DNA from 2 places in the Bombilactobacillus folatiphilus genome. Region 1 is predicted to be linked to the other one. Evidence: predicted binding sites of a transcription regulator. Region 1 holds the regulator's gene; the other holds the start of a gene.
The links. The regulator Rex, encoded in region 1, represses fermentation and respiration genes when NADH is low (regulators of the CRP and FNR family bind a similar motif). The targets are predictions, from matches to a motif close to TTGTGAANTANTTCACAA.
Positions count from the first base shown of each region.

Region 2: a site for Rex is predicted at 2,044-2,061, ahead of MOO45_RS07805 (NAD(P)-dependent alcohol dehydrogenase). Genes of this name have one in related genera too.

Region 1 covers NZ_CP093366.1:366,382-378,592, reverse strand. The annotation lists gene mutS (DNA mismatch repair protein MutS) at 1-1,206, opposite strand, end outside; gene MOO45_RS01810 (TIGR00282 family metallophosphoesterase) at 1,235-2,017, opposite strand; gene groL (chaperonin GroEL) at 2,261-3,892, opposite strand; gene groES (co-chaperone GroES) at 3,945-4,229, opposite strand; gene MOO45_RS01795 (LTA synthase family protein) at 4,461-6,377, opposite strand; gene MOO45_RS01790 (type I phosphomannose isomerase catalytic subunit) at 6,446-7,420, opposite strand; gene MOO45_RS01785 (redox-sensing transcriptional repressor Rex) at 7,434-8,063, opposite strand; gene MOO45_RS01780 (ABC-F family ATP-binding cassette domain-containing protein) at 8,460-10,382, shown strand; gene MOO45_RS01775 (DUF956 family protein) at 10,414-10,785, opposite strand; gene MOO45_RS01770 (aspartate aminotransferase family protein) at 10,837-12,180, opposite strand.
Region 2 covers NZ_CP093366.1:1,561,733-1,573,943, reverse strand. The annotation lists gene MOO45_RS07815 (MFS transporter) at 1-354, shown strand, start outside; gene rhaM (L-rhamnose mutarotase) at 359-673, shown strand; gene MOO45_RS07805 (NAD(P)-dependent alcohol dehydrogenase) at 841-1,962, opposite strand; gene rhaB (rhamnulokinase) at 2,298-3,698, shown strand; gene MOO45_RS07795 (L-rhamnose isomerase) at 3,727-4,989, shown strand; gene rhaD (rhamnulose-1-phosphate aldolase) at 5,024-5,842, shown strand; gene MOO45_RS07785 (sugar O-acetyltransferase) at 5,925-6,491, shown strand; gene MOO45_RS07780 (AEC family transporter) at 6,504-7,412, shown strand; gene MOO45_RS07775 (DHA2 family efflux MFS transporter permease subunit) at 7,548-8,933, shown strand; gene MOO45_RS07770 (Asp23/Gls24 family envelope stress response protein) at 9,008-9,496, opposite strand; gene MOO45_RS07765 (DUF2273 domain-containing protein) at 9,510-9,695, opposite strand; gene amaP (alkaline shock response membrane anchor protein AmaP) at 9,711-10,265, opposite strand; gene MOO45_RS07755 (ABC transporter permease) at 10,426-11,571, opposite strand; gene MOO45_RS07750 (ABC transporter ATP-binding protein) at 11,568-12,211, opposite strand, start outside.

The DNA.
Region 1 (12,211 bases):
AATCGCCGCTTCAATTAGGTCCACCACATCTTGGCATTCGGGCATTTGACTTAATAAATCGTCTATCAATGGTTCATGCAAATCTAATAATGTAGCCTTGATTTGCGGCACTTGTTCCAAGGATGTGACTAACTGGATTAAATCACGACCGTTCACATTGCCAAAGGAAACGCGACCCGCTAAGCGTTCCAAATCATAGACCTTGGTCAAATTGTCCTGCAAATTTCCTCGTTGAAAAAAATTATCTAAGAAAATTTGCACGATACTTTGGCGCTGCTTTAATTGTTCCACATCTAATAATGGACGTTGTAACCACTGCTTCAACAACCGACTGCCCATCGCCGTTTTAGTCGCATCTAACAACCAAGCCAAAGTACCTGTTTTTTCCCCAGTGCGTAACGACCGAAATAATTCCAGATTACTTTGCACATTGTGATCCATCTGTAAATATTTACTATTTTGATAAACTTGCGCAATCTGCAAATGAGCTAGTGAACGTTTTTGTGTTTCCACCAAGTACGAAATCAAATAAGTAATAGCCTGCTTTTGGGTGTCATCCTGTACTGATTGCGTCACAAATTGAACCTCCGCAAAACTTTGCTGGGGGTCTTCCGTGGATACTAATAACCCTAATTTTTGTAATTGTTGTTGACGCTCCGTAGGTAAATCCGACGCTACGACGACTTCTTTAGAGCGTAAATTAAGTAATTCATTTTGAACCTGTTCCCAACTCTGTAACTTGGTGACCTTTACTTCGCCTGTGGATAAATCTGTATATGCAAAACCATAAGTTTGCTTTTTAACAACAATTGCTGCCAAATAATTATTTTCATGACTTTGATTAGGTTTATCCTCTAAACTGGTCCCCGGCGTTACTAATTTAATAATGCCCCTTTTAACCATGCCCCTGGCGTCTTTAGGATCCTCTAATTGCTCACAAACAGCTACTTTATAGCCTTTATCAACTAAAACATCAATATAGCTTTGTGCCGCATGGTGGGGCACACCACACATGGGAATAGGATCCGCAGCATTTTTATTACGTGCCGTTAGGGTCAACTCCAAAAGTTGGGCACCTTTGACAGCATCATCGTAGAACATTTCGTAAAAATCACCAATCCGGTAAAACAAAAACGCATCCGGATAATCTTTTTTAATTTTTAAATATTGTTGCATCATCGGTGTCTCTTTAGTGGTTTGTGGCATCTTCAAACTCCCTTGTCTCTGGTATTTCTTAAATAAATGGTTGATCTGGATTAATTTGACATGCTTGAATCTTGTTTGTTTGCGATAAATCCACAACACAATAATTAATTTGCATCCGGCTATGCTCCGCCAATTCATAGCGTGTCGGTCGTTGTGTCAAAAACCGCCGCACACTGCTAGCACTCTTAACGCCAATAATGCCATCATAATCACCGGTCATTCCCACATCAGTTAAAAAGACCGTTCCATTCGATAACGTCCGCGCGTCGTTAGTCTGGACATGCGTGTGCGTACCTACTAAGGCATCTATCCTGCCATCTAAATAATAAGCCAAAGCAGCTTTTTCACTAGTGGCTTCAGCATGAAAGTCCACAAAAATTTTGGTCTCTTTTGGCAGCGCACCAATAATTTCTTGTGCTTTTTGAAAAGGATCATCCAGCGGATTCATCATGGCTCGACCTTGCAAATTAATGACAGCTAAATGTTCTTGATTAACTTGTTTCACAGTAACGCCACTGCCTGGCACGGCATTCCCCGGATAATTAGCAGGCCGAATCAAATTATCATTTTTCTGCAACAAATCCTGCACTTCACTTTGGTCAAAAGCATGATTCCCTAATGTAATTACGTCAGCGCCTGCTTTTAAAATTTCCTTAAATTGTTTTTCTTTAATTCCACGCCCATTAGCCGCATTCTCCCCATTCACAATGGTTACTTGCGGTCGCCATTTAGCTTTGATTTGTGGCAAATATGTTTGTAATGTTTGAATGCCCAATTGTCCCATGACATCCCCAACAAAAATCAGTCTCATAAATCCCTTTCCTTATCTCTTTATCTTCAGTATTAGTGTTTATCATACCACTAAAATTCAGCATCTTCCCTAGCAAAACCCATTCTAACATAATCATGTATCCAATATTTATCCACAGATATTTACTGTGCTTAACTAAAAAAATACCCATGAAAAATGTCCACATTTTCCACAGGTATTCTTTTTTATACAGATATATTCAGGTATATTTTGCTTGTTATTAATAAAATATTGGTAAAACTTTTACATCATACCGCCCATACCAGCATTAGGATCAGCAGCTGGCGCTGGAGCAGCAGGTTCTGGTTTATCAGCAACAACTGCTTCGGTTGTCAAAATCAAAGCGGAAACACTAGCAGCGTTCTGTAAAGCTGAACGAGTAACTTTGGTTGGATCAATAATACCAACTTCGATCATGTTGACCCATTTATCAGTGTCTGCATTATAGCCAATTTCAACATCTTGATCTTTCATATGCTCAACAATCACAGAACCTTCTTTACCAGCATTTTCTGCAATTTGCCGAACCGGTGCTTCTAAAGCACGTTTTACAATGTTAATACCAGTTTTAACGTCGCCAGTTTCACTATCAGCTAATTTAGCAACCGCCGGAATGACATTCATCAAAGCTGTACCACCACCAGCAACATAGCCTTCTTCAACGGCAGCGCGCGTCGCATTCAAAGCATCTTCAATGCGGTATTTACGTTCCTTTAATTCGGTTTCGGTAGCCGCACCAACTTTAATCACACCAACACCACCAGCTAATTTAGCCAAGCGTTCTTGTAATTTTTCACGATCAAAATCAGATGTTGTATCATCAATTTGCTTCTTAATGAAATCAACACGATCGTCAATCGCATCTTTAGCACCAGAACCTTGTACAATTGTCGTATTATCCTTAGTTACTGTAACTCGACCAGCCTGACCTAATTGATCAATTGTCGTGTCTTTTAATTCTAAGCCTAAGTCAGACGTAATCACAGTCCCACCAGTTAAAATGGCAATATCTTCCAATTGTTCTTTACGACGATCACCAAAACCAGGTGCCTTGACAGCAACAACATTGAATGTACCACGAACTTTATTCAACACTAAAGTTGGTAAAGCTTCACCATCAACGTCATCAGCAATAATCAACAATGATTTTCCTTGTTGTACAATGGATTGCAATAAAGGTAAAATATCTTGAATATTCGAAATCTTCTTGTCCGTGATCAAGATATAAGGATTTTCTAAATCAGCTTCCATCTTGTCATTGTCAGTTACCATATATTGTGACAAGTAACCACGATCAAATTGCATACCTTCAACAACATCAGAAGTTGTTTCAATTCCCTTGGATTCTTCGATCGTAATAACACCATCATGACCAACTTTTTCCATGGCATCAGCGATCAATTCACCGACTTTAGTGTTAGCAGAAGAAACAGCAGCTACTTGGGCAATTTGGTCACGACCACTAACTTCGTGAGAAATTTTCCGTAATTCGTCAACAGCAGTTTGTGTAGCTTTTTCAATACCATTGCGAATACCAACCGGATTAGCACCAGCGGTTACATTCTTCATACCTTCTTGAATAATGGATTGAGCTAAAACTGTAGCCGTTGTTGTTCCGTCACCAGCAATATCATTAGTTTTGGAAGCAACTTCGGAAACTAATTTAGCACCCATATTTTCAAAATGATCTTCTAATTCAATATCTTTGGCAATCGTCACACCATCATTAGTGATGTTAGGTGAACCATAAGATTGTTCCAACACAACATTACGTCCCTTAGGACCAATGGTTGTCTTTACTGTATCTGCTAATTTATTGACACCATCAAGCATTTTAGCTCGAGCATCTTCTGAAAACTTAATTTCCTTAGTCATTATTTAGCCACCTCATTATTTATCTAGATTATAATTAAGATTAATAGTTTAATTATTCAACAATTGCCATGACATCTTTTTCATGCATAACAAGATATTTTTGGCCTTCATACTTAACTTCTGAACCGGCGTATTTGTCAAAAAGAACTTGGTCGCCCTTTTTAACGCTTAAAGCCACAATCTTGCCTTCAGGCGTCTTTTCACCTTCGCCGACAGCAACAACTTCAGCAACTTGGGGCTTTTCTTTAGCATTATTGGCTAAAACAATCCCACCAACTGTTTGTTCTTTTTCTTCTTCAACTTGTACCAGAATACGATCACCTAATGGCTTTAACAAAGTAATCCCTCCAAAATAAAAAACGATTTTAGCACTCTTAGCACTCATTTAGTAACAGTGCTAATACAATTTCTATAATAACATGTTTTATCATAGATGCAAGCAATTCATTTTAAAAAATTGCATTAGTTAAAAAAACGATAACCCAGCTACAGGTAAAATTTCATTACAAGGAGGCAAATTATTACAAAAAAATCCCCTAGACTCTTGAGCCAGGAGATTTTGCGATTTTTATTTAACGTCAAACATGCCGTACTTTTTGGCATAACTCTTACCATAAGTCATATCATATTCAACTAACCGATAATCCTTATAGGCTTTGGAATGCGTCCATTGTTTAGACTCGGAACTCGAAACTCGATAATTAAGATTATCATGCCCTTGCTGCTTTAATTTCTGTAAATCTGAAGTATCCATTTGCAAAGATTGCGTGAGCACTGGTACTTGTTGATAAAGTTGACCTAATAATTGATAAAACGGAGTTTGCGGATAATTCAATTGCTCCAACAAATGCCACGACATATAATTTGGTGAAAAATAATCATAATGGTGCGTTTTTAATGGAAAATTAGCCGCCATCACAAACGGTGTGGTGTGCGAATACAAAGTATTCTTAGCTAACAAATCATCATAAATCCCATCACCCGGGTAATGATCACCATACATCACAATAAGTGTTTTTTGCTTAGAATCCTGAAAATGCTGCACTAATTTTTTAAAAGCTTGATCAGACTCATTCACTTCTTGGAAATAAGTTTGCAACTTTTGCGTTTTGGTTACATCACCCTTAATCGAATGTTGCAATTTATAAGCACTTTTCACACCAACTTTTGCATCGTACGGCATATGATTTTGCATTGTAATCATCAAACTCATTTGCTTCGTAGATTTTTGTTGTTGGTTAAAATTCGTATAAGCAGATTCATCCGTCGCATATTGACCAAATTGTGTTGTCTTCAAACCCTTTAATTTGTCTTGATCTTTAAACGTTTTAATTCCTAACGCTGGATATGCCTGCGTGCGCCGATACATAATTCCCGTATACGGGTGATAAGCCTTAGAAGTATAACCTTCGCCTTTTAAATAATGAAACACACTGGGAAAATATAATTTATGGGGCAAAATATCTTGATATGGCGTTGACCGCAAGAAATAATTCGAAAAGCCGGTATTGGCTTCAAATTCAATATTGGCCGTCCCACCACCAAACCCCGGTGAAACCATGTAACCACTAGCTTCTGTGTGGTTCGGATGATTCAAAATTCCCGAAATATACGGCATTGGATTTTTATTACCGGCAATTGGATACATCGACTGCGTCCGCTGAGGATTGGTTAACGATTCATTCAAAATATAAACGATATTAACTTTTTGAGTTTTTTTGCCGTGATTCGTTGTTGCCAAATGTCGTCGATACCGACTAGCTACAGCTTTCATCGTTTGCTGATTATAATGAGCCGGCTTAGTCATCGGCGTGGAACGAATTTCAAAGGCAAAGCCAATGATAGTTCCGTGATTATAATAATTAGCCAACTGATGGTTTTCATTATTTAAGATTCCCCGAACTGTTAACTGTCGTCCCACAAAAGAATCTGCATCACCAGCTTGCGATAGCAAACCAAAGGTGACAACACCTACTAAAACCACAACGATCCGCGTAGACCAAACAATGACATGGCGCTGACACCAAAAAGTTTTGGTCCACTTACGTAAGAAAAAAGCTAAAATCATCAAAACAACGATGAAGCCCACCAAAACTAAAATCGACTGCCAACTGACCATATGTGTCAAGCCTTTAGTTTGACCAACCATTTGTAAATCACTAGGCACCAACGGCTCTGAACGTGAAACAATTTTTTGAAAATTAACATACAAAAAAATAGTTAATAAACTAATTGATGTCGCCAAACCCCACCAATAATCACCAATAATGGCAATTAAAGTAGTGATCAAGACAACTAAAAAAAGCAAATTAAGTCGAACTGTCAACGGACTTAAACTCATATCTCTAAATAACGCTTGGTAACCATGCGTTAAACTGCCCGTTAAAGCTAGTTGGCATTCAATATAAAAAAAGCCTGCCACCGCTAACACTAAGAAAACTTGGACTAAATGATACAGGATCCGTTTAACATTTAGATTTTGCACAATAAAACCTCGTTTAATCAGTTTTGATAATTTCAGTTTTTAATTATACCACAATCTATTGAAAAATTTTATTCACCTGTTGCCTCTGAAGCAATTAGATGTAACGAAGAAGCCTGAATTTGCCAATTTTTGATAGTCGCAGGAATAATAAAATGGTCACCTAAACGGAGAGGATAAGTTTGATCACCAATTCGAAGCTGACCAGAACCTTCAATTACTGAATACAAAGTATACGCGCCGATTTGGTGCGTCAATGCCAGCTGGTCACCGTGAATTTCTAAACCCCAAACTGCAAAATATGGTGAAATAGGCGGTTTGACATAATTTATGATACGACTATGGCCAATTTGTTGTGTGTCAAAAGTCAACTGTGGTGCCACGAAGGGTACCGTAATAGTTTCTTTAGCTTGTTGTAAATGCAGAGCCCGTTTCTGCCCCGTTTTTGCATCTACTCGATCGTAATCGTACAAGCGATACGTAGTATCACTACTTTGTTGTGTTTCAAGTGCAATGATTCCACGATTCAAGGCGTGAACACTGCCACTAGGTACGAAGATAAAATCCCCGGTCTTGACAGGCTTTTTCGTTAATAAATGCTGCCAATCACCACTGTCAATCAGGTCATTTAATTGTTGGAGCGTCTGTGCACTATGACCATAAATTAAATAAGAATTCGGCTGCGCATCAATAATATACCAACACTCCGTCTTACCCAATTCGCCTTCATGTTGCATTGCATACGCATTATCAGGATGGACTTGGACAGATAAACTATCTTCAGCATCCAAAATTTTGGTTAACAACGGAAAGACTTTAGCTGTTGGATAGCCAAAGAATTCCGGAGCTTGTTGCCACAGTTGGGCTAACGATTGACCTTGGAAGAAACCATTTTGAACATAAGACAAACCGTGCGGATGTGCTGAAATGGCCCAACACTCACCAATTTTTGGCCGTGGTGGTAACGAGTAACCAAAACGCTTGGCTAACTGCGTTCCACCCCAAATTTTTTCTTGAAAAACTGGCCGCAAGAATAATGGTTCCAAGTAAAGGCCTCCATTAGCTATAATTATTTAAAAAGTAAATTAACGTCTGCAATTCATTTGCTAAATCAACATTATGCACGCGCACTGTGTCTGGTGTGGCCACTCTGATGGGCGTAAAATTCAAAATGCCCTTTACGCCCGCCTCAACTAATTGATCGGCCACTTTTTGAGCGCTAGCAACAGGCACGGACAAAATCACAACATCAATTTCTTGCGTCGTCAGTTCTGTCGCTAAATCATCAACATTATAAACGCGAACACCATTAACCACGGTATTAATTAATGATGGATTATTGTCGAACGCCGCCGTAATTTGAATATTATTCGTTTGCGAGAAATTATAATTGAGTAGCGCACTACCTAAGTTACCGACCCCAACTAAAGCGACTTTCGTTGTTTGACTTTGATTCAATAATTCCTTAAAAAATTCGAGCATCGGGGCAATTTCATAGCCATAACCACGTTTGCCTAATGAACCAAAATAAGAGAAGTCACGCCGAATAGTGGCACTATCTACTTGGACAGCTTTGGCCAATTCGCTTGAAGAAATTTTGTCTCTCTTAGAGTCATTTAAAAACTGGAAATAACGATAGTAAAGTGGTAATCGCTTGATTGTTGCATTTGGTATTTGGTATTTTGTCATAATAAACATTCCTTGTGAAATAATATAGAGATATTATTAACAGTATCTACTAATCAGTGCGATAATGTCAAGTAACTAAAATCACAATGCAAGCTAATTAGGCATTTATTGCTTAAAATTAGTAGAATTTTTTAACAAAAAGCAAGAAAATAATTTCAACATTTTGTAATTTCAGCTTAACCAATAGTCAATAACCGTCAGATTCTTAACGTACATAACAGATTATTTATTAAAAAATCAAACAATCATTACTTCGAGTTAAAGTTACAATTAAATAACAATTACAAAATAACTTTCGAACAACTTATTATCCAATTAAATTAACTTTTATATAGTCCAATTGTTCCCCGTGTTAGAATAGGAATGAACAAGAATTTATTTTTTAGGAGTCTGAAATTGTTAATTGTACAAGGACAAAACATTGAACGACGATTTGGCAGCGACGTTTTATTCAGTCATCTGAATTTTCAAATCGCTGACCAAGCTCGAATTGGACTTGTTGGCCCTAACGGCGCGGGCAAGTCCACCCTATTAAAAATCATCAATCAAGAACATGAACCTGATGCTGGAACAATGATTTACCAGAATCAATTAAGTATCGGGTATCTGGCTCAGAATCCAACTTTTCAGTCCGGAAATACTATTTATGAAGAAATGGAACGCATTTTTGATAAGGTCATCCAAGATGAACAACGTTTACACCAATTAGAGCAACAAATGGCACAACCAGGCGCTACTTCTGATTCCACCAGTTATCAAAAATTGCTCCAGCAATATGATCAATTACAAATCAAATTTAAAGACGAAAATGGTTACGGTTTTCGCTCAGAAATTCGATCAGTTTTGGCAGGATTTGGTTTTCCAGAAAAGCGCTTTGCTGATCAAGCTCTCAATTTATCTGGAGGAGAGCAATCACGTCTAGCCTTTGCCAAAATGTTGTTGGAGCAGCATGACCTTTTAATTTTGGATGAGCCGACGAACCATTTAGACATTGACACACTCAACTGGTTGGAAAAATATCTTCAAGGATATCGCGGCGCATTATTGATTGTGTCACACGACCAATATTTTTTAGACCATACAATTAAAGAAGTTTACGCTTTAGAACACGGGTCGCTGCGACATTACACGGGGAATTATTCGCGTTATCTAAAGGAACGGGCCACAAACTTGGAGCTAGCTTGGAAAGCTTACAATAAGCAACAAGATGAAATCAAAAAAATGGAAGATTTTGTTCAGAAAAACATTGTCCGTGCTTCGACAACCAAGCGTGCCCAGAGTCGTCGTAAGCAACTGGAGAAATTGCAACGTTTACCGCGCCCACAAGGCAATGAAAATAACGTTCATTTTCAATTTACGATTCAGAAAAATAGCGGAAACGATGTTTTGAAAGTTCAGGATCTTAAAACGGGCTATCCTGACAAAACTCTAGACCAAAAAATTTCCTTTACTTTGACCAAGGGCGAACGCTTAGGCGTTATTGGCCCTAACGGTGTTGGCAAATCCACTTTAATTAAAACTTTAATTGACCAACTCAAACCTTTGGCGGGAACCGTTGATTGGGGAACCAATGTGCAAATCGGCTATTACGACCAAACTTTAAATCAGTTAGATTCTAGTAAAGATGTTTTGCATGAAATTTGGGACGCCAATCCCACAATGGATGAAAAAGATATCCGCAATATTTTGGGCTCCTTTTTATTCCAAGATGATAGCGTCTTTAGTATCGTCCACGATTTATCCGGTGGTGAAAAGGCCCGTTTGACTTTATGTAAGTTGGCTTTAGAACACAACAATCTTTTAATTATGGATGAGCCAACGAACCATTTGGATATTCAAAGTAAAGAAATTTTGGAAGAAGCATTAAAACAATTTGCTGGCACTGTTCTTTTTGTTTCACATGATCGTTATTTGTTAAATGAAATTTCTACGAAAATTTTGGAATTACAGACTACTACTAGTGAAATTTATCTTGGCAATTACGATTATTACTTGGCTAAAAAGGCGGAAACAAACGCTTTAAAAGCCGAACAAACGCCCTCTTCTGAAACCGATTTGCCCCAAACTAACCAAGGGCAACAGAATTACCAAGAAGCTAAAAAACAACAAAGTGCCCAGCGGAAAAAAGAGCGGAAATTGGCTGCTTTGGAACAACAAATTGATGAGTTCGACCAACAAATTGCTTCTATTAATCAGGAAATGCTGGCTCCAGAAAATTTAAGCAGTTATTCAAAGCTGCAAGAATTACAAGAACAATTGGATTCCCTGCAACAACAAAAGAAACAAGTCGAAGAACAATGGGAAGACTTAATCGATTAAAAAACTTCAGCACACGTTTGCTGAAGTTTTTTTAGTGATGAAAAATATTTTTAACACCGCGTTTGACCACTTGCAAAAAAGTCAATGAACGAACAATTCGTTGAGTATCAAGATATTCGCGAATCGCTCTTAACAAAGGCTTGGGCCGACGTGCAGAAAAGGTATATGTTCCATTAGTTTTAGTTTGCAACGCAAACCGCGGAATCCATTTACCACCAAACATAATTGAAACAATCACATACTCGACTTCCACCCACGGAATTTGAATATAATTTTGCACATTCCGATCATCAAAAAACTCAAAGCCGCGATCGCCAATCATAATTTGCCCGTAAGTTTCCATACCCAAATGTGACGTTGCTTTCATTACCAGATCTACCTTGGTATTAATCGACTGAACCATCTTGAACCTCTTTAGCTAAAATTAATTCTACTTTAACATAAAGTGCCAAAACTACCAGCCGATTTCTGCTGCATTTTGTGGTAATTGGATTTGATCATTCGCGAGATCGAACATTGCTTGATCAATAATAGCGAAAGCTTGGTTCAATTGTTCCTCAGTAATCACTAACGGTGGCTGGAAGCGTAAAATATTGCCCCGCAAGCTAATCATGACCGCCCCCAATTCAAAGATCCGTGTAATCAACTTTGTAGTGCGCTCAGTGTCAGGTTGCTTGGTTTTTGGATCAACAATATCAATTCCTCCATTTAAACCATACATTCGCACATCACCCACAAAATCATATTTAGCTTGTGTTTGCACAAAGAATTGTTCCGCCTTGACTCCCAAAACTTGTGAACGTTCCAATAAATTTTCAGTTTCGATTACATCCAATGTCGCATTAGCTGCCGCCGTCGCGACTGGATTACCAGCTGTCGTGTATACATTAGCAGGAGCATCTAGCGCAGCCATGATTTCTTGCCGACCAATAACGGCACTCAATGGTAGGCCTGATGCTAAAGATTTGCCAATTGACATCAAATCCGGCTCAATGCCAAAATGTTGAATAGACCACCATTTACCGGTGCGCCCCATACCTTGATTCACTTCATCAACAGCGAATAAAATGCCGTGCTGATGGGCAAAATTGGCAACTAATTCCAGATATTTTTGCGGTGCCTTCACAATGCCGCCATCACCTTGAATCGGTTCAATCAAAATCACCGCGACTTCTTCAGCAGGCAAATAAGTTTCAAACGGTTGTTGAAATGCTTTGAACAATCGTTGGACAAAAGCTGATTCACTTTCACCTTGAAGCCGATCATGAACATCAGGATACGGCACGCGGACAACACCAGGCAGTAATGGTCCCATTTTGCGGGACATATTCAAACTCACACTCGAAACGCTCATTGATCCATAAGTCGAGCCATGATAAGCTCCGGTAAAACTGACCACATAGGGACGTTTGGTATAAGCACGAGCAAATTTGATAATCGCATCATTGGCATCAGACCCTGAATTCCCCCACGCTACTTGGACGGGACCGCTCATCGGTGCTAATTTGGCCAAGCGTGCTGCCAGTTCTGCTGTAGTCCGATTAGCAAAATAAGCCGGCGTATACTCAATTAATTGTTGCGCTTGTTGCTGAATCCCCGCTACAACATGAGGGTGACAATGTCCGGTATTCGTTGCGGAAGCACTAGCCAATAAATCCAAATATGTACGTCCGTTTTCATCAGTCAACTCCGCTCCTTGTCCACTTTTAATCACCAGATCAAAATACTTAATTCGTGAAGCTGGTGCTACAACTTTAGCTTCTTGTTGCAACAAATCTTGATTGCGATTTTTTGTCATTTTCGACTCCTATTGATTATTTATTAAATTT
Region 2 (12,211 bases), 430 kb from region 1:
ATATTAACTTTCATGGGCTTTGGTTGGGCAGCTCTATTAGCTTTTGTTATTATTTGGGGCTTTTCTGCTGGAATTGGCGCCCAAGCTTGGTATGCTTTGTGGGCAGTAGAATTATTTCCCACAAAATATCGTGCTGGATCACAAGGAATTATGTTTTTTATCGTCAGAGGTGCTACGGGTATTTGGTCAATTGTTTTTCCCGTGATTTTATCAAGTTTAGGATTTAAAGCTGCGGGGATAGCGATGATTTTACTATTGATCGTTTCTTTATTAATTGGAACCATTTGGACGCCACAAACTCAAGGTAAATCGTTGGAGCAGATTACTTCGGAAAGATATGGAGAAAGGAACTGATAAGATGACTAAACGATTGGCACAATTAATGCATGTGTATCCTGATCAATACGAAGAATATGAGCGCCGTCACAATAATTTATTTCCAGAAATGAAACAAGCATTGCTTGATGCTGGCGCACACAATTATTCGATTTTTTTAGATAAAAAGACCGGTAATTTATTTGCATATTTAGAAGTGGATAATTATGAAAAATATCAACAAATAGCTCAGAGTCCAGCTTGTCAAAAATGGTGGGCTTATATGGAGCCATTAATGGAGACTAATTCCGATCAAAGTCCGGTCACCGTAGATTTACATGAAGTGTTTCATTTATAGTTGAGGTGGTAAATTACGAATAAATTAATCAGCCAAAATTAAACATAAGAATATAAAAAATCTTAATTTCATAATGATATTTATCTTCAAAGTGAAGTTAAGATTTTTTGGTGTGACGATAAATGTTGGCAATTTTAGATCAAATTACCATTTACTGAGATGATGCATTAGGCACCGACTTGATAATTAGGATCAATGATTAAAACTGGTTTAATAGTTTGACCGGAAATGGAGTCGGCATTGGCCTGATTAATATCTTTAAAATCATAGAATTTTTCTGTTTTGTCAAAGGCAAACCAGCCCAATTTGTAAAATTCAATTAATCGTGAAATATCGACTTGCGGAATGGAATCACCCATATTGACGCCCACAACTTTGCGATCATCAACACATAAATCGTTCCATGTAGAAATTTCTAATAATTTTGGGGTCACGGCAATAGCTGCGCAAGTACCACCTTGAGCTAAAGCCAAGACACTATTTTTAATGACTGCGGGAATACCAGTGGTATCAACCGTCCAATCCACACCATAACCATTAGTTAACTTTTGAATCTCAGTCACGGGGTCTTGTTCGTTGCTATTAATCACGTCAGTGGCGCCTAATTGTTTGGCCAAATTTAGTCTATCGGGCACGACATCGACAGCAATAACTTTGGTGCAACCTGAAATTTTACCAGCCATCATGGCTGCTAATCCTACGGCACCGGTTCCAAAGATGGCGATGGTATCACCAGGTCTTGGTTTTAAAGTATTAAAAACAGTTCCGGAACCGGTTACATATCCACAACCTAAAGGCCCTAATTTGCGCAAATCTAAACTGGGATCAACTTTGACAGCATTTCTTTGATCTACGACAGTTGTAGTGGTAAATGAGGATTGATTAAACATGTTGGAAACATGGTGACCTTGTTGTTTAAATTGGTCGTCACCATCAGCGCGGACCCCAGATAGGTTATAGTCTGCATAGTTTCGACATTGAGTTGGGACACCTTTTAAACAGTTATCACATATTCCATCGGCGTAAAAAGATAGAATGACATGGTCACCGATGTGAAATTTTTTAACTTCTGAACCCACTTTTTCAATAATTCCAGAACCTTCATGACCTAAAATTGCCGGATAACCTACGGAAGCATCACCCTTTCGAATGGCTTCATCGGAATGGCAAATACCACTGGCAACCATATGAATTTGTAAGTCAGTAGGTCCGACTTCGTGAAGTTCAATATCGTTTTCAACAGTGAATGGATCGCCTTGTTTTTGAACAACAGCTGCAGTAATTTTCATAATTAAAACCCCTTTTTAAATTTTAAAACTATCCCTGCAGTTTTGATTATGTCATGATGGCAAAAGCATTTCAATTAAAAACTGTGATTTTATTCATAAACTTTTTTGCTGAAGTAGTATGTTAATCGATTAGAAATTAAAGCTAGAATTACCTATTCAAATGATACTAATTATCAAGAAAAATGTCATTGAATCGCTTACTTTAGTATGATTAAATAATTTTCGAAAACGTTTTCGAACCAAGCATAACTAGTAAATTCTTAAATGTTCTGGAGGTGAATTCAGTGACCAACACTTATGTCGCAATTGATATTGGTGCTTCCAGTGGTCGTTTAATGTTAGGTCAATTAATCAATGGTCAGTTACAGTTACGAGAAATGCATCGATTTGTTAATGGTTTTACGCAAAAAGAAGGACATGATTGTTGGAATATTGATCATATTTTAGAAGAAATTTTAGTTGGTCTGCAAAAAGTCAAGAAAGCCGGATTTGAGCACATCACCTTAGGAATTGATACTTGGGCGGTGGATTATGTTTTGGTAGGTCGACAAGGTCAAAGACTGAAAGATCCGGTTTCCTATCGTGATGCACGCACAAAAAATGCGATTCAAGAATTAACATCTGACTTGTCTAAAGAATATATTTATCAAAAAACGGGTATTCAATTTTTAGATTTTAATACGCTGTACCAACTCTTTGAAGAAGATAAAGATTTATTGGCAAACACGGATAAAATTTTGATGATTCCAGATTATTTAGGATACGTCTTGACGGATCAGGCGGTCACCGAAGTAACTAATGCTTCTACAACGCAGATGTTGAGTTTGCGAGAAGGTCTTTTTGATGAAAACTTGTTGCAAAAAGTTAATGTTAATGCCACGCAGTTTCCTAAATTAGTTGATCCAGGAACCGTTTTGGGTGAATTACAAACTGCAAAGTTTCCGGATTATGATTTGCCACAAGCAAAAGTCATTACGGTAGCCACTCATGATACCGCTTCAGCAGTTGTGGGAACGCCTGGTTTAGGTCAGCATTGGGCTTACTTGAGTTCAGGGACCTGGTCGTTAATTGGTGCAGAATTAAATATTCCAGAAAATGGAACATTAGCTTTTCAAAATAATTACACCAATGAATGGGGTGCTTACGGCACTTACCGTTTTTTGAAGAATATTATGGGATTATGGATTATTCAAAATATTCAAAAAGAATTGCATGAAAAATATAGTTTTGCGCAATTAGCACAGTTGGCACAACAAGAACGGCCTTTTCAACAATATATTGATGTCAATGATTCCCGCTTTCAAAATCCTGCAAATATGATTCAGGAAGTACAAGCTTATTGTCGTCAGACGAAGCAAGTAGTCCCCCAAACACCGGGAGAAATTGCCATGGCTGCTTATTCAAACTTGTCATTGTACTATGCAAACGAATTACAAAAACTTGATGAAATCTTAGGTTCATCAATTGATACATTAAATATTGTCGGCGGAGGCGCTAATGTCAGTTTGATGAATCAATTAACTGCCAATATTGCGGGGGTGAATGTGGAGGCGGGACCAACTGAAGCCACTGCCATTGGTAATTTGATAGTCCAGATGATTTCGCAAGGCGAGATTTTAAATGTTTATTTAGCAAGAAGTATTATTGTGAATTCTTTTGATTTAAAACATTATCAACCGCAACAAGACATGAGCCAACATTTGACTCAATGGCAGACCAAAGTTCATAAAGGATAACAAATCAAAGTAAGGAGATATGGAAGTTATGACTAAAGATCAAACAGTTCAAGCTGCTTATCAAACAGCTAAAGAACGCTATGCTGAAATTGGTGTCGATACTGAAAAAGCAATGGAGCAATTGAAAAAAGTTAAATTATCCGTACATTGTTGGCAAGGTGATGATATTCACGGTTTTGTCAATCCAGAACAAGAATTAACCGGTGGGATTGGTGTTAGTGGCGACTATGCTGGTATTGCGCAAACTCCTGCTGAATTAACAACTGATTTGCATGAGGCGTTATCGTTAATTCCCGGACATCATAAGGTGCAATTGCATACTTTATATGCTGTTACAGATCGAAAAAAAGATTTTGACGAAATTGGTCCTGAAGATTTTCAATATTGGGTGGATTGGGCTAAAGAAGAACAAATTGGTTTGGATATGAATCCAACCTTTTTCTCACATCCCAAAATGAAAAATAATTTTACCTTAGCTAGTCCGGAAAAAGATATTCGTGATTTTTGGATTCAAGTAGGAAAACAATCGCGGAAAATTTCTAATTATTTTGGTCAAGAATTAGGACAACGCTCCATTAATAATTTTTGGATGCCCGATGGTTTTAAGGATAATCCAATTGATAAAGCTACGCCACGGCTGAGAATGCTGGAATCCTTGGATGAAATTATTAAAGAACCTTACGATGAAAATAACACTTTGGAATCATTTGAGGGTAAATTATTTGGAACCGGAGTGGAATCCTATACGGTTGGGTCACATTTGTTCTATAACAATTATGCTATTACTCGTAATAAGTTATGGACGATTGACGCAGGACATTGGCATCCTACGGAAGACGTTTCTGATAAGTTTTCGGCCTTTTTACCGTTTGGTCGAGGTTTAATGCTTCATGTTTCACGGCCAGTACGTTGGGATAGTGATCATGTTGTTATCTTTGATGATACTTTGCAACGGATTACTCGTTCTTTAGTTCGTGATAATGAACTGGACAAAACTAATATTGGTTTAGATTTCTTCGATGCAACAATTAATCGTGTTGCTGCTTGGGTCGTAGGTGCGCGGGCAACGCAAAAAGCTTTATTGCAAGCTATGTTAGCTCCATTAGATCAATTAAAATCCGATGAATTGCATTATGACTTTACACAACGTTTAGTCGAAACGGAAGAATTAAAATCTTATCCTTTTGGTGCGGTTTGGGATGAGTTTTGTTTGAAAAATAATGTGCCAGTAGGAATGGATTGGTTGAAAGAAATTCGGCAGTATGAACAAAAAGTTCAATTTAAGCGGTAAAAGTAATTAAAAATAATATGGGAGAATTAGGCCAATGACAAGTTTTAGTGATTCGAAATATGTGCAAAAAGTTTGCGAAATTACACAGGCTTCTTATCAAGAAGGTTGGGATGAAAGAAATGGCGGCAATGTTTCTTTACGCTTAACAGCAGATGATGTTAGTGAATTTAGTGATTTAAATCATGTTAAGAGGACGCTGGATTTAGGCTTTGATGCCAGTGCCTTAGCGGGGGAGTACTTCTTGGTGACAGCGACTGGGCGCTATTTTCGAAATGTGATTCATCAGCCAAATTTAGATTTAGGTTTGGTTAGAATCACTTCTGATGGTCAACATGCAGACTTACTATGGGGCTACGATGATGGAGCTCAGCCAACTTCGGAATTTCCCAGTCATTTGATGTCGCATATTGAGCGTTTAAAAGTAGATGCCAATCAGCGTGTGGTGATGCATTGTCATCCAACCAACTTAATTGCTTTATCATTTACCCATGAATTAAATGAAAAAAGTATCTCATTATTATTATGGAAAATGCAAGCCGAATCACTGGTTGTCTTCCCTGAAGGGATCGGGGTTGTTCCTTACATGACTCCCGGAACCAATGAAATTGGGCAAGCGACCGCTACTAAAATGCATGATTTTCGGGTTGTAATGTGGCCTCATCACGGTGTTTTTGGAACGGGCACGACATTAGATGAAACTTTTGGTTTGATTGAAACAGTTGAGAAGGCGGCAACCATTTATTCGCAGATCGGTGCACAGGGTGGACAGATAAAACAAAGTATTACTGATGACCAGTTACGCGATTTGGCTAAATCCTTCCAAGTCACCGCTAATCCTCACTTTTTAAGTTAATTATTTTCTTACTGATTCAGTAAAAAAAGCCAAATCCAATTTAAGGCATTTGGCTTTTTTTATCGAAAGGAGTCTGACAATGATGCAAAGTGAAAAAGATAAATTTTTGGCAGGTCAACCGTATCAGATTATGGATCCGCAATTAGCTCATGATGAAACGCGGGCACGGCGCTTATGCAGAGAATTAAATGAATTAGATGATCAAGCTACTATTCAAAAAGAGCAAGTGATTGAGCAATTATTTGGTTCTGTCGGCAAAAATCCCTATATTCAGCCTAATTTTCGGTGCGACTTTGGATATAATATTCATGTAGGTGATAATTTTTTGTGTAATTATGATTGTACAATTTTGGATATTGCCACGGTAACTATAGGTAATAACTGTTTGATGGCGCCCAAAGTACAGCTATATGCCGCTGACCATCCCCAAAATGTTGTCCAGCGTAGTGCCTTAATTGGTTTGGGTCGCCCCATTACCATAGGAAATAACGTTTGGATTGGGGGCAGTTCAGTCATTTTACCGGGAGTCAGTTTAGGCGATAATGTGATTGTAGGTGCTAATTCGACGGTAACCAAATCTTTTGGCGATAATGTAGTTATTGCGGGTTCGCCAGCCAAAATTATTAAACAACTACCAAAGCAAGGTTGAAAGGACAGTATGATGTCAGCATTTAGTCAAGTCATGTTACCTATTTTACTAATATTTTTAGCAGGGTATCTTTTTCAAAAATTCTTTCAACTCAATCTAAAATCATTATCAACCTTGGCAATGTACTTATTATTACCCTTCTTAGTTTTTAAAGTTTTTTATCACCAAACATTGAATCATAGTTTTTGGGAGATTATTTGGACATCTGTGCTGATTATGATCGGCTTGATTATACTAGGCTTATTAGTAGGTTTCATGGGTCACTTCACCAAAAGTAAATTGAATGCTTTTTTGTTAGCTACGGTTTTTCCAAATAGTGGCAACTATGGCGTACCACTAGTGCTCTTTGCGTTTGGAAATAAAGGAAGTAACTATGCAATGATGATTATGGTTTTTCATAATATTTTGATGGGCTTAGTTGGCGTTTTTATTGCGGCTTCATCACATCAACATGGAATCCAAGGTCTGAAAACAGCAGTGCTGGCGATTTTAAAACAACCCATGAATTATGTGATTTTGCCTGCGATTTTATTGCACTATTATCATATCTTGCTTCCTGTTAATTTAATGAAGAGTGTAAATATGCTTAGCAATATTACAATTCCGTTGATTATGCTGATTTTAGGAATGCAATTAGCGGATGTGAAGATGACAAAAATCAGTCCAATCACGATTATTTTAGCGGTCAGTGCGCGTTTACTGTTGTCTCCACTTTTGGCGTGGTTGGTTTGTTCTTGGTTATCTGTGGGTAAATTATTGACGCAAATCATTATTTTGATGGCGGCCATGCCTAGTGCGGCCAATACAACATTATATGCAATCCAATTTGAGACAGAACCTGACTTAGTCTCTAGTTGTACATTAATGAGTACTTTGTTGAGTGTAGGGACATTGACTGTTTTATTGAATTTAGTCGGTTAACTACGGTTGTTTTAGAAATCTTCTAGACGCATAGAATTTATTTTGTAAAAAATCCTTACACAAACTTTTTTATTTTGATAAGATAACCAAGTTGCAAAAAAGTATGAAAGTAAAAGGAGTTTTTACATGGTTAAAATGGAAGCAGTTGTCAAAATACGTAAACCCTGGTTAGCGATGTCTAGTATGCTAATTGGAGCGTTTGTCGGAATGCTTTCGGAAACGTCATTAAACATTGCGTTACCACAGTTGATGCAGGCTTTTCATGTCAGTGCAGCCAATGTGCAATTATTAGTGACAGGTTATATGTTAGTGATTGGCATTATCTTGCCGTTTTCGAGTTTGTTAACGAAGTGGTTCACCACGCGCCAGATTGTCATTTTTGGTTTGATTGATTTTATGGTGGGGGCCGCCATTTCGGCGTTAGCGCCTAATTTTGGAATTTTGTTGACCGGACGTGTCATTCAAGGTATCGGCACAGGATTAATTTTGCCCTTAATGTTTACAGTGGCAATGACTATTTTTCCACCACAAAAATTGGGTGCTGCCATGGGTGTATGTGCCTTAGTGATTATGTTAGCACCAGCGATTGGGCCTACTTTGACTGGGATTATTTTGGGAAAATCAAGCTGGAACTGGGTTTTTTGGTTGTTTATTCCATTTTTGTTAGTTGCATTAATTTTAGCAATTTTTGGTTTGAAAAATGTTGGTCAAATTACCAAACCGCATGTTGATGTTTTGTCGGTCGTAGAATCCATTGTCGGCTTTAGTGCAGTTGTCTTAGGTGTTAGCTTTGCGAGTGAATGGGGCTGGACGTCACCTACTGTGTTAGGCTTATTGGTGATTGGTGTACTTGTTTTGATTTTATATGCAGTGCGTCAATTACATCTGCCAACGCCGGTTTTAAATTTACATGTCTTTCATAAATCAGCTTTCACCTTGGGAGCTTTAGGTGTGATGATTGATTTTTCAATTATCTTGTCGGCAATGTATTTGCTGCCGCAATATTTTCAACGCGGCTTGAGTTTACCCGTAGCATTGACGGGCATGATCATGTTGCCTGGTGGGATTATTAATGCAGTAGTGTCTGCTTTTGCAGGACGTTTATATGACAAATTAGGCGCTAAAAAACCAGCTGTCATTGGCTTTTTAATTGCAGTTGTTGGGATTGTGATGCTGATTTTGTCGAGTCCGCATTCTTCGTTGGGCTATATTATTGCAGCACATATTGTGTTGATGATTGGCTGTCCGTTAGCAATGTCGCCGGCACAAACGCATGCTTTGAATGCCTTGCAGGGACCTGAATCGGCTGATGGAAGTACGATTTTGAATACGATGCAACAAGTTGTCGGTGCTGTGGTCACGGCTTTGACGACAAGCTTTTTGAGCTGGGGTCAATCGGTGCAAAGTGGTAGTACCGCGGTCAAATTTACGAACGGTGTGCATTATGGTTTGTATTTTACGCTGATTTTAGCGATTATCGGTGTGATTCTCGCGTTTAATTTACGAAAAAAAGCTGAATAATGATTGAACTAAAAAAGCCTTATCTGATAAGGGGCTGATTCCTATCAGACAAGGCTTTTTTATTATGTGATTATTTAATGGACACGTTGTTCAGTTGCTTTGGCTTGATTATTTGCTTTTTGACGTTGTTCAACTTTGTTTTTGGTGTCTTTAGAAGCGCTACTAATTCGATCTTGCAAACTAACCGAATCTTTTTGGTGTTCTTGCTGGGTTTTAATGTCGACGACGCTCACATTGACTTCTACAACATCTAAATCAGTCATTTTTTTCACTTTATCAAAAATTTGCTTTTTGATTTGGTCATATAATTTGGAAATATCAATGCCGTATTCGGCGACAATATCAATATCCACAGCAACTTGCTTTTTCCCAACTTCCACATGAATCCCGGAAGTGACGTCGTCGTTATTCACTAATTTGTCAGTTAAATTGGAGAAAAAGCCACCGTCAATCGTCAATAAACCGTCAATGTCAGATAAAGCAAGACCAATAATTTTTTGAATGACTTTGGAATCGTAAGTTAATTCACCTTTGATTTGTTCGTTATTATTTACTTGTGTCATAATCAACACTCCTTTATTCTTTTTTATTGTGCAATTGGTTGAGCAGTGGTAAATAATGACCAATCACGCCGCCTAAGATCATCAAAATAATTAAAAAAACGGTTTGAAAAAAGCCGAAGGCTAAAAATAATAAGCCTAAAATGAAACCACCGAGAATACCAATAATTTCAGGACTATTTTGATTCAACCATGTCTTCATTGAAGTAATTCCTTTCTAGTCGACCCGCTGTTTTGATGATGATTCAGATGAAAAATTGTTAAATCTAATTTCGATTTTTGGTTTTTGTTCAATACCCAAGAGCTGTCTAAGATCTTGTTCAAGTTGCTGCAAGTATGTCTGCAACTGCTGTTGAATATTTTCACTGGGTGCCAAATTACCGCTAATATTGATTCTTAATCGGCGCTGAGTCAATTTGGAGCTGATTTTGGGATGATCCAGATAAGGCAAATCAGCCAGTGAAGCACTGATAAAACCGTTGATGGCTTTACTTGTGAGTTTGACGTGACCGTCTTGTTTGTGGATTAAGAAATATTTGTTACGCGTGGGCCAACATAACAGCACGATCATCCAAACAATTAATATCACTAAAACGATCGCGCTAACGATGATTAGATACCAAGCTAAATAATTATTGATGGCCACAATATCAGGCAGTTTCAAACCCAAATAAGATTGCCAAACGGTATTGTTATTCCATAAAATATAGATTGGTAATGGCAAAGCTAAGAGCAAGCCAATGATTAAAAACCATTTTTTACTGATCTTCAATCGACCACCTCCTTCCTTCAAGGCCATCATAGCATTAAGAATTGATCAGTGTCTAATGATATGTTTTGCACTAAAAATAATCGAAAAAAATAGCTATTTTCGGTTATGAAAATGGCTATTTTGAATACATAATTGAATTGGTTTGTCGTTCGCGTTTTTGTTAGCGAATTAAATCCACAATATTTTGTTTGGCTGCTTTACGAGCAGGGGCGTAACTAAAGATTAAGCCGATGACAAAGACAATTAATAAAACTGTTGTGAAATTGGTGGCTGTGACGTGCATTGCGAAGCCATGGAGTTTTAATGAGTTCACGCCTAATTGAATGATGACTGCCAAAATTGCGGAAATCAGACCACCGGATAACGTTAATAAAGTTCCTTCTAACAAAAATTGGAGGGTAATATCATGTTTGCTGGCACCGATGGAACGACGCAAACCAATTTCTTGCGTACGTTCAGCGATATTAGCCGTCATCGTGGTCATAATGCCCATCCCAGCAGTTACCAAAGAAATCCCTGCGATAACCGCTATAAAGACTGCAATCCCGCGAACGATTTGATCAAGCTGTTTTTTAGCAGCGCTAGCGTCAGGGCAAAAGTAATCGCCTAAAGTATGATAAGCACCCTTTTCTTGCAAGGTCGTTAAAATTTTATTTTTAATCTGAGTGGATTGACTAGTGGTTAAATTTTTCGCTAAAGTTACGTCCATCTCAGAGTAATTAGCGTGGTGGCGTCCTTTTAAAATTTGGTAATCGTGTTGCGTGATTTTGGCGCCCGAATTATCACCGCTAATTAAAAGCATCGGGTCATTATAAAATTGACGCACTTTAAACGGAATGTTCTGGATATAAACATAATCGCCAATTTGGATATTGTCCAGCGCAGAACCCTTGATATCGTAACGATTCAATGCAATCGTATTTAGCTGATTTTCATGAGAGCCCTTTTTGATTACTTGTAATCGGAGCGATTTGCCTTTGCCTTTCCAAGTGACGTTTTGATAAGCTTCGACATTATCATCAATTAATTTTGCCTTTTTGACCTGAGGTAAATGTTGAATGAGTTGAACATCGGACTTCTGAAAAGTGCCTGCGGTGTCGTTAGGAATATAAGAAATTTTTAGTTTGTCACCGCTGAAACCCTTGAACATATTTTGAGTGAGCATTTGACTTAAGCCGTTGCCCAGTCCGAGGATTAGTAACACACTTAATGTGCCGACGACAATGCCACTAATTGAAACCAGATTTCGAAAAAAACGCTTTTTAACACTGCTCAGAGCGATTCGTAAATTATTCAAAAATTTCATTGATATAACCGCCCATCTTTGATTTTGATTGTTCGATCGGCATATTCGGCGACCAGTTCGCTATGCGTGACCATGATAATCGTTTTATGCTGTTCTTGATGCAATTGCTGCATGAGATCCATGATTTTCAGCGAAGTGGCTGAATCTAAAGCGCCCGTCGGTTCATCGGCAATAATGATTTGAGGGTCATTGATTAGCGCCCGAGCAATGGAAACTCGCTGTTGTTGCCCCCCCGAAAGTTGCGTTGGATACTTGTGCGCCTGATCTTTGAGACCGACTTGATCTAAGATTTGTAAAATCCGCGCTTTTTGTGAAGCAAATGGTTTCTTGCTATAAATATGCGGCAAATTAATATTATCTAAAACTGTATAATTGCGCAGTAGTTTAAAATTTTGAAAAACGAAGCCTAAATATTGATTCCGCAATCGTGATAATTTGCGATCACTTTTGATTTGATGAACATCTTTTTGATTGAGTTGATACTGACCTTGATAGGCAGTGTCGAGTAAACCTAAAATGTTGATAAAAGTAGATTTACCCGAACCTGAAGGCCCCATAATTGCGACAAATTCACCATCTTGAATGGTTAAACTGGGAATATTCAAGGCATAGGCAGATTGTCGGTCATAAGTTTTTTGAA